Regions from separate parts of the Rugamonas sp. FW305-51 genome, predicted to be linked through region 2. Evidence: riboswitches for the same ligand, from Rfam matches in the RefSeq annotation. Region 2 holds a riboswitch; the other holds the start of a gene.
The links. A riboswitch is a leader RNA that binds a small molecule or an ion and turns the genes downstream of it on or off. The one in region 2 is predicted to bind cobalamin.

Region 1 (4,593 bases), on a different contig from region 2:
TCATGTTAAGCAATTTTGCTTACATCGACAAGGAGTTTTAAACAAAAACGTTTAATTTTTCCATCTAATCCGTCGTGTGGCCGAAGCGGAAGCTCGATACGGCCAGCGCCCCGAAGAAATTCTCCTCATGATACGGCACGGCCGCCGCCTCGTTCTCGGCCGCGCCCAGCGCCACCATCAACGGCAGCAGATGTTCCTCGCGCGGGTGCGCCATGCGCGCCGCCGGCGCCTGTTCCCATTGCAGCAGCTGTGCCGTGCGCTGGGCCGGCGGCAGCGCCATGGTGGCGCGCAGCCAGGCGTCGAACTGGTGCGAGGCCGCCGCGCCCTGGGCGTTGAAGGCGCGCAAGTTGTGGTAACTGAGGCCGCTGCCGACGATCAGTATCCCTTCCTCGCGCAGCGGCGCCAGCGCCCGTCCCGCCTCCAGGTGGGTGAGGGGATCGAGCCCGTGCCGCAGCGACAGCTGGACGATGGGCACGTCCGCCTGCGGATAGACCGGGTACAGGGCGCTGAAGGTGCCATGGTCGAAGCCGCGCTCCCCGTCCAGCAGGGTGGCGTGGCCAGCATCGTCGAGCAGCGTCTTGACGCGCAGCGCCAGTTCCGGCGAGCCGGGGGCGTTGTACTGCACCTGGTAGGTGTGGGCCGGGAAGCCGGAATAATCGTAGATCATGGGCGGCCGGGGGCTGGCCGAGACCATGAATTCGCGCGTTTCCCAGTGCGCCGTCACCACCAGCACGGCCTTGGGCGTGCGGCCCAGCTGGCGCGGGATGTCGCGCAGCGACGCTTCCAGCACATCGTAGGTGTGGCCGAATTCCGCCTTCATGAACGGCCAGGGACCGCCGCCGTGGGACAGGAAATAGGTCGGTAGTGCGTGCTCTTGCATGGTCAATCTCCAGCGAGGGTAAGTCCAGACTATATGCTTGCGTACTCAACTATACAATCGTGCGCAAGTTGATGGACCGTTCAGCTTTTGTTAATGATGAGCGGCTGGGCCAGCGGCGCAGGTATAATGCCGGGGTTTTGGTGCCCGCGCGCGTGACCACGTGCGCAGTTAAACGGGAAACACAAGGCCGCTCCCAGCGATCACGGCCAAGGTGTGCTGCCCCCGCAACGGTAAACAAGCGCCGACCGCTCCCTGCGGCCGGCAGGCTGGCTCAATGACCACTATGCGCCGCATAGGAAGGTGGGCCAGTCCGACTTGCAAGCCCGGATACCGGCCAGACAGGTGGATGAGCGTTGCGCGCACGGCGCCGGCGCGCCATCCGGTTTATTCCGGCTTGCGGGGACGCAGGCGGATGCCTTTTCAAAAAAGATCTGACATGCAAATCACCGTTACCCGCCGCCTGCCGGCGTCGCAGCCGCTTGTGCTGGCCGCTGCCGTTTCCCTTTGCTTTTCCGCCGTCGCGCCCGCGCTGGCGCAGAACGCCGCCGGCCAGTCGCTCGCGCCCATCGTCGTCACCGGCGCCCGTTTCGACGCCTCCGCAGGCATGGCGCCGATCGGCGCCACCGTCATCACGGCCGACGAAATCCGCCGTGCCGGCGTTGCCGACGTCAATGCCGCGATCCGCAAGATCGGCGGCGTGTATGGCCGCAACAGCCTCGATGGCAGCTCCGACTTCGGCCTGGACCTGCGCGGCTTTGGCAGCAACAGCAGCCAGAACCTGGTGGTAGTGGTGGATGGCGTGCGTGTGTCCGAGAGCGAACTGTCCAACGTGATCCTGTCCACCATTCCCGTCGATACGGTGGAGCGCATCGAGATCAGCCGCGGCGGCGCCAGCGTGCTGTATGGCGAAGGCGCGACGGGCGGCGTGATCAACATCATCACCAAGCGCCCCGTGGCGCACAGCGTGGGCGGCAGCATGACGGCCGAAGTGGGCCAGTTCCGCGAGCGCGAAGTGCGCGGCACCGTGCACCAGGCCTGGGACGGTTTTGCCGCCGACGGCGCCATCGACACGCAGCACAACGACAACTACCGCGCCAACAACAACTACAAGCAGGTCGACGTGAGCGCCGGTGCCCAGTGGTTCAGCAAGGAAGGCCGCATGGGCTTCCGCTACGAGGGCGCGCGCGAGGACATGCGCTTTGCCGGCCCGCTCCACGAAGACCAGTTCAACGCCAACCCACGCCATACCAACACGCCTAACGATTTCGGCTCGCTCGACAGCGACCGCCTCACCGGTTTCATTACGCGCCATATCGGCAGCCTGGACCTGGCGGCGGAACTGTCGCACCGCGAAAAGACGACGAAGGGGACTTTTGGCACATATTCCTTGGAATCGACCAGCAAGCAGACCCAGTTTTCGCCTCGCGTGCGTCAACTGGGCGAGATCGGCGGCATGACGAATGAGCTGGTGGCTGGTGTGGACCTGGTGCGCTGGAATCGCGTCACCACCGACGCGTATGCGCAGGCCGACGCGACCCAGCGTTCCAAGGCCATCTACGCGCGCGACGAGATCAAGTTCGATCCTGCCCATAACGGCCGCCTGGCCGCCGGCGTGCGTCGCGAACTGTTCGACAAGGATACCCATGATGGTTATGGCGGCCAAAACAGCATCGTGCAGGGCCTGAACGCATGGGAGCTGCAGGGCAGTTATGCCGTACTGCCTGCGCTGGAGGCGTTCGCCAAGGCCGGCCAGAGCTATCGCGTGGCCAATGCGGATGAAAATTCCTACACGTCGACGGGCCTACCGCTCAAGGCCCAGACGTCGCACGACCTGGAACTGGGCGCCAGCTATGGCGATGCGGCGCGCAAGGTCACGGCCCGTATCTTCCGCAGCAACCTGAGCAACGAGATCTTCTTCGATCCGACCCTGAACCTCAACAGCGGGGCCAACACCAATCTGGACCCAACCCGCCGCGAAGGCTTCGAACTCGACGCCGAGGCGCGCGTGGCGCCCGACTGGACCGTCTCCGGCCACTACCAGCACGTCAAGGCCACCTTCCGCGAAGGCGTCAATGCCGGCCACGAGATGGTGCTGGTGCCGAAGAATATCGTCACGGCCCGCCTGGCCTGGACCCCGGCCGACGGCCAGAGCGCCGACATCGGCGCCCAGTGGGTGGACCAGCAGCGTTACGGCGGCGACTTCCGCAACGACTGCTCCGCGCAGATGCCGTCCTTCACCACCTTCGATGCGCGCTATGCCCGCAAGCTGGGCCAGTGGGAGCTGTCCGTCGCCGGCCTGAACCTGGCGGACAAGCACTATACCAGCCAGGCTTTCGGCTGCCGCGATGGCATCTATCCAAGCGATGGCCGCCAGCTGAAGGTCGCAGCGCGCTACGACTTCTAAGCGCCTGGCGCCGGATGCCTGTGCGTCCGGCGCTTTTCATTAACGGAAAACCGCCATGCACCTTTCTCACCGAACCCTGGCCTGCGCGCTGGCGCTGCTGTGCACACCGCTGCACGCGGCCATCACCGTGCGCGACGACGCCGGCAACGCCATCACGCTGGCGCGGCCCGCCCAGCGCGTGATTGCCATGGCGCCCCACATCACCGAGCTGCTGTTCGCGGCCGGCGGCGGTGAACATGTGGTGGGAGCGATGAATTTCAGCGACTATCCGGCGGCGGCCAAGCGCGTGCCGCAGGTAGGCAGCAACGAGCAGATCGACATGGAGCGCATCCTGGCGCTCAAGCCCGACCTGCTGGTGGTCTGGAAAAGCGGGAACACGGCGCGCCAGCTGGAGCAGCTCAGGAGTATGGGCGTACCCATGTTCTACAGCGAGCCGCAAAAGCTGGACGAAGTGGCCACCAGCCTGACCCGCCTGGGCCAGCTGCTGGGCACCGAGCCGGCCGCGCAGGCCGCCGCGCGCGACTACCGCGCCCGCATCGCCGCGCTGTCGGCCGCCTACGCACGGCGCCCGCCGGTGCGGGTGTTCTACCAGATCTGGGACAAGCCCCTGTTCACCCTCAATGGCGACCATATCTCCAGCGACGTGATGCGCCTGTGCGGCGGCCAGAACGTGTTCGCGGCGCAGAAGGTGGTTGCGCCCTCCGTCAGCACCGAAGCCGTGTTGCAGGAAAACCCGGAAGCCATCATCGGCGGCGAGCGGGCCGGCCAGCCCGACGCCGGCATCTACCTGTGGAAGCAGTATCCGGGCATGCAGGCTGTCAAGCGGGGCAACCTGTTCGCGCTCGACGGCGAAACGCTGACCCGCGCCACGCCGCGCATCGCCGATGCGGCCGCCCAGCTGTGCGAAAAACTGGAGACGGCGCGCCGGCACCGGCCTTAGGACAGGCTTAATTTGGGCGCAAACGTTTGATTTTTGCATTCCCGTCCCAAAACGGCCGGGAAAAAGTGGTAATCTGCCGGCGTTTGCTACTCATTCATGAAGGATCGTTATGCGCTTACTGCGTCTCCTGCTTGCTTCCGTCGCCTTTGTGGCCTCCGCTTCCGGCGCCTTTGCCGCCGATTTCAAGAACGGCGTCGATTACACGACGCTCGATACCCCGGTGCGCGCCGATACCGGCAAAAAAGTGGAAGTGGTGGAAGTGTTCATGTACCACTGCCCGCACTGCAACGCGCTCGATCCGGTGCTGAACGAGTGGGTCAAGAAGCAGGGCGACAAGATCGTGTTCCGCCGCCTGCACATGGCGCCCAA
Region 2 (4,593 bases):
ATCCCTTGCGCAGGGCGCCCACGCGGATGCCGAGCGTGGCGGCCGCCTCGGCGTGCAGCGCCATTACGTTCATGGCGCGCGCGCTGCGCAGGGCGAACCACAGGCCGGCCGCCAGTACGATCCACGGCAGCCAGCGTTGCGGCGCGCCGGCCAGGTCGCCGATCAGCCAGAACACCATGCTGCGCAGGCGGCTTTCGGGCGCGATCGACAGCATGAGCGTGACGATGGCCATGGTGACCGACGACAGGATGACGCCCGTCAGCAGCAGCAGGGCGGTGCCGCCTTCGGCCGCCGTGCCGCCGCGCAGGTCGCGCCGGGCCAGGAAGTACAGCAAGAGCGACACGGCGACGGCGCCGGCAAAGGCGGCGGCATCGATCATCCACGTGGCGCACATGAACAGCAGGGCGGCCAGCGCGCCGACCGAGGCGCCACCCGAGATGCCCAGCACATAAGGATCGGCCAGCGGATTGCGCAACAGCGCCTGCATCATCACACCCGCCAGCGACAGCGCGGCGCCGGTGACGAAGGCCGTGGTGGCCCGGCCGCCGCGCAACTCAAGCAAGGTGGCGGCCAGCGAATCGGCGCGGCCGTGCAGCAGCGCGTCGATTGCGCCCGGCAGGTCGGACAGCGGGATCGCCACCGATCCCATCATGCTGGCCAACAGCAGGCTGGCGACGGCACACAGCAGCAGCGTCGCGATGATGACGCTGGTGCGCTGGCGCAGGTTGCGGAGGGAAGAATGCATGGACTACCTTTGCTCTGTGAATCTGCTGCCGCCGGACGGGGCAAGCCTCGCCCGGCAGGTTACACCAATTTCTTCGCTTACTTGTAGCCGTAGCGCAGGCCGGCAAACACCGTGGAACCGGCCGTGCTGTAGAGGCGCGCCAGCTCGTACTGCTTGTTGCCGACGTTATTCCAGCGCAGCAGCGCCGACCAATCCTGCGTGAGCTGCCAGGTGGCATACAGGTTGACCAGGCCATAGCCACCCAGCCGGTTGCGGTTGGCCGCGTCGTCGTAGCGGGGGCCGGACAAGGTCAGTTCCACGCCGCCCTTCAGCGGGCCTGTCACGTAGTCCAGCGCCAGGTTGGCGTGGCGCTGCGAACGGCGCGCCAGGCGCTTGCCGGTGGTTTCGTCCTTCGGATCCTGCAGGTCGAGCGTGCCGGCCAGTTCGAAGCTGCCCAGTTTGCGGCCGCCTTCCAGCGTCAGGCCTTCCAGCAGTGCGTGGTTGACGTTGTAGGCGCAGCCGCTGCTCTTCGAGGTGGCGTTGTACGGGCACGGCGTGACATAGACCAGCAGGTCGGTCAGGCGGCTGTGGTAGTAGCGCGCGGACAGCGTCGTGCTGCCATCGTCGTAGTGCAGGCCGGCCTCCACGTTGCGGCCCAGTTCGGGCTTGTTGGTCGGCAGACCATAGCCGGGGTAGTACAACTCGTTGTAGGTCGGGGCGCGGAAGCTGGTGCCCACGCTGGCGCTGGCGCGCAGCCGGCGGGTGAAGCTGTAGCCGTAGCCGACGGCGCCCGTGGTCTTGTCGCCGTATTCCGTGTTGTCGCGGCGGACGCTGGCGTTGAACGCATTGGCGCCGCGCCGGGCGCTGTAGACGGCGGCATAGGCGTTGGTACCGCGGTCGCGGTTGAGCGGGGAGACGCCATGGACGTCGACCGCTTCCTTGCGGTGTTCATACAGCAGTTGCAGCAGGTCGGCGCCGATCTGGATATCGTTCTGCCAGGAGTAGCCGGTCTGCGTGGTGTCGATCTGGCTGTGGCCCGAAGCGGCGGCGCTGGAAAAATCGCCCTGCTCGTCGCGGCTTTGGGAAACCTGCAGCACGCTGGTCCAATTCGGCAGTATCCGGTTCTTGCTGTACACGGCCGCATTTTCCACTTTTTGCAGGCTGTGGGTGTCGAAGCTGGACGCTCCGCTGTCGTACTGCGCGCGCAATTTGCTGTACATGAACACGGCGCCAAGTTCGTGGTCCTTGTGCAGTTGCAGGGCGATCTGGCCGGCGGCGCTGTCCTTGTCGTAGCCGTCCTTGTCCGGATTGTAGGAGTAGTTGCCGGGAACGGTGGAGGAGAAGCCATCCGATTTTTCCTTGCCAGCGCTGAGCGCGTAGCTGAAGCTGTGTTCACCGCCAGTCGCGCCGGAAACGCCGGCGTCGGCGCTGCGGGTATGGTTGCTGCCATAGCCCGCGGCGGCGGTCAGCGCGGGAGCGCCCTGGCCTTGCTTGGTGAAGATCTGGACCACGCCGCCGATGGCGCCGGCGCCGTACAGGGTGCTGAGCGGGCCGTAGACGATCTCGATGTGGTCGATGGCCGACAGCGGGATTGCGCTCCAGTTGGCCGCGCCCGTGGTGGACGAGCCGATGCGCACGCCGTCCACCAGCACGATGTTCTGGTTGCTGTTGGCGCCGCGAATGAACACGCTGGCGCTGTTGCCCGGGCCGCCGTTGCGCGCCACTTCAATGCCGCGCTGGCGTTGCAGCAGCTCGATGATGGAGCCGGCGCCCGATTGGGCGATCTGCGCCGAATCGATGGTCAGCGTATCGCTCAGTACATCGGCGGCCTGCTGCGGCGCGCGTGCGGCGGTGATGAACACGGCGTTGCCGGCGATATCGCTCTGGGCGTCGGCAAAGGCGGAGGGCGCAGTGAAAGCGAGCGCGATCGACGCCGCAACCGCGCGGCGGGAAACAGGAAAAGTCATGGCAAATCTTCTGTAAAGGGGCAACCGGCCGACGTCCCCGTAGGCCAGATTGAACAGAAGCGGTGAACTGGAATAACGCATGGCAGGCCGCCGGGGCGGGCCTGGTCCGTGTCGCGCAACTCCCCGTTCGCTCACTTCCACCTGATTTGGCCGGTATCCGGGCTGGCAAGTGGCACCGCCTTACCTTCCCATGCTATGCACAGTGGTTATCTGAGGCGGTTCGTCGCGCTAGCGCGACACTTGCTTACCGTTGCGGGGGCAGCACACGTTGGCCGTCTGGACGGCTTCGTGTTTCCCGTTTAACTGCACGTCTGGACAGACATGCGGGCACCAAAACGCCGCCATTATACGGCCTGCGCGCAGGCGGGCAAGCGTGGCTTGCAATTTGCCCCTCAGTCTTGCAACACGATCCGTTCACCGTAGGCGATGCTGAGACGGGTGCTGGCGGCATGCAGCGCCATGGCGGCGGGAGCAAGGCCGGCGTGGCGGGCCATCAGCAGGCGCATGGTGCCGGCGTGGCAGACGATGACGATGTCGGCCGCCGGGCCGGCGCGCAGGTCGGCGTAAAAGTCGGCAATGCGGTTCGCCATCTGCAGCACGCTTTCACCGCCGCCGGGGCGGTAGCGGACCAGGTCCGCGGCCCAGGCATCGATTTCCGCACGGGGAATGTCGTCCCAGCGTTGCATCTCCCATGCGCCGAAGTGCATTTCGGCCAGGCGCGCATCGTAGACAGGCGTTGTGCTGGCGATCCGCTGCGCCAGGTCCGCACAGCGCCGCAATGGACTGGAGTAGAGCGGCGCGCCTGCCGGCAGTGTGCCTGCCAGCGTAGCCAGTACCTGGTCGCGCTGTTCCTGCGCCACAGCCAGGTCGGTGCTGCCATAACAAACGCCGGGCGCCACCTGCGGCTGGGGATGGCGTATCAGCGTAATGCGCATCAGTGCCAGGCGCCGTGTCCCAGGCTGGCCAGGAGGCACAGGTAGATCGTCACCTCCGATACCTGTTGCACCGCGCCCAGGCAGTCGCCCGTGTAGCCGCCGATGCGGCTCACGCATTTTTGCGCCAGCCAGTACGCGGACGCGGAGGCGGCAAGCAGGCTGGCCGCCAGCGCGGGCCAGGACAGCCAGCCAGCTGCGCCGCACGCCGCCGCAGGCAGCAGGGCGCAGATGAAGGCGATGGCAAATTCGGCATGGCTCATTTTCTGCGCGAGCGGTTTCGCCTTGCCTTCATCGCGGGCGTAGTCGAGGCGCCAGATCAGCGCGGTCGACGTGAGGCGCGACAGGGGATGGGCGACGAACAGCGCGGCGATGGCAACGGCGGGCGGCAGCAGCGACAGCGTCACGCATTTGAGCGCGAGCATGCAGACGATGCCGATGGCGCCGTATGCGCCGATGCGCGAGTCCTTCATGATCTCCAGCACGCGCTGCCCGGTCAGGCCGCCGCCGAAGCCGTCGCACATGTCGGCAAAGCCGTCCTCGTGGAAGGCGCCGGTGGCGTAGATGGTAGCGGCCGTCGCCAGCACGGCGGCCACCGGCGCGGGCAACAGCCACGCCGCCAGCGCGTAGGTGCCGGCGGCGATGGCGGCCACCACCACGCCCACCAGGGGGAAGTAGCGCGACGCGTGGTTCAGCCATGCCGCCTCGAATCCCACCCAGCGCGGGATAGGCAGCCGGGTAAAGAACTGCAGCGCGGTGAAGAACAGGCGGATCTGGTGCATGGCGGCTTCCTATTCCGATTTTTCGCTGACCTGTGCCGACTCGAAGGTCGCCATCTGGTTCATGAAATTGACGGCGGCATGCAGCAGCGGCAGTGCCAGCGCGCAACCGGTCCCTTCGCCCAGGCGCAGGTTGAGCGAGAGCAGTGGACGGGCGCCCAGGTTTTCCAGCATCTTCTTGTGGCCGCTCT

Region 1: it holds a riboswitch for cobalamin, as region 2 does, so the genes downstream of both, AC3WOS_RS20610 (TonB-dependent receptor) here and AC3WOS_RS26515 (TonB-dependent receptor plug domain-containing protein) in region 2, are expected to answer to the same signal.

The regions. Positions count from the first base shown of each region.
Region 1 covers NZ_JBYSZG010000034.1:27,669-32,261, reverse strand. Annotated here, with positions in the region: gene AC3WOS_RS20615 (DODA-type extradiol aromatic ring-opening family dioxygenase) at 65-880, opposite strand; cobalamin riboswitch at 1,002-1,233, shown strand; gene AC3WOS_RS20610 (TonB-dependent receptor) at 1,317-3,284, shown strand; gene AC3WOS_RS20605 (cobalamin-binding protein) at 3,340-4,224, shown strand; gene AC3WOS_RS20600 (thiol:disulfide interchange protein DsbA/DsbL) at 4,334-4,593, shown strand, end outside.
Region 2 covers NZ_JBYSZG010000065.1:1,174-5,766, reverse strand. Annotated here, with positions in the region: gene AC3WOS_RS26520 (FecCD family ABC transporter permease) at 1-745, opposite strand, end outside; gene AC3WOS_RS26515 (TonB-dependent receptor plug domain-containing protein) at 823-2,691, opposite strand; cobalamin riboswitch at 2,823-3,041, opposite strand; gene AC3WOS_RS26510 (histidine phosphatase family protein) at 3,084-3,626, opposite strand; gene AC3WOS_RS26505 (adenosylcobinamide-GDP ribazoletransferase) at 3,626-4,405, opposite strand; gene cobT (nicotinate-nucleotide--dimethylbenzimidazole phosphoribosyltransferase) at 4,415-4,593, opposite strand, start outside.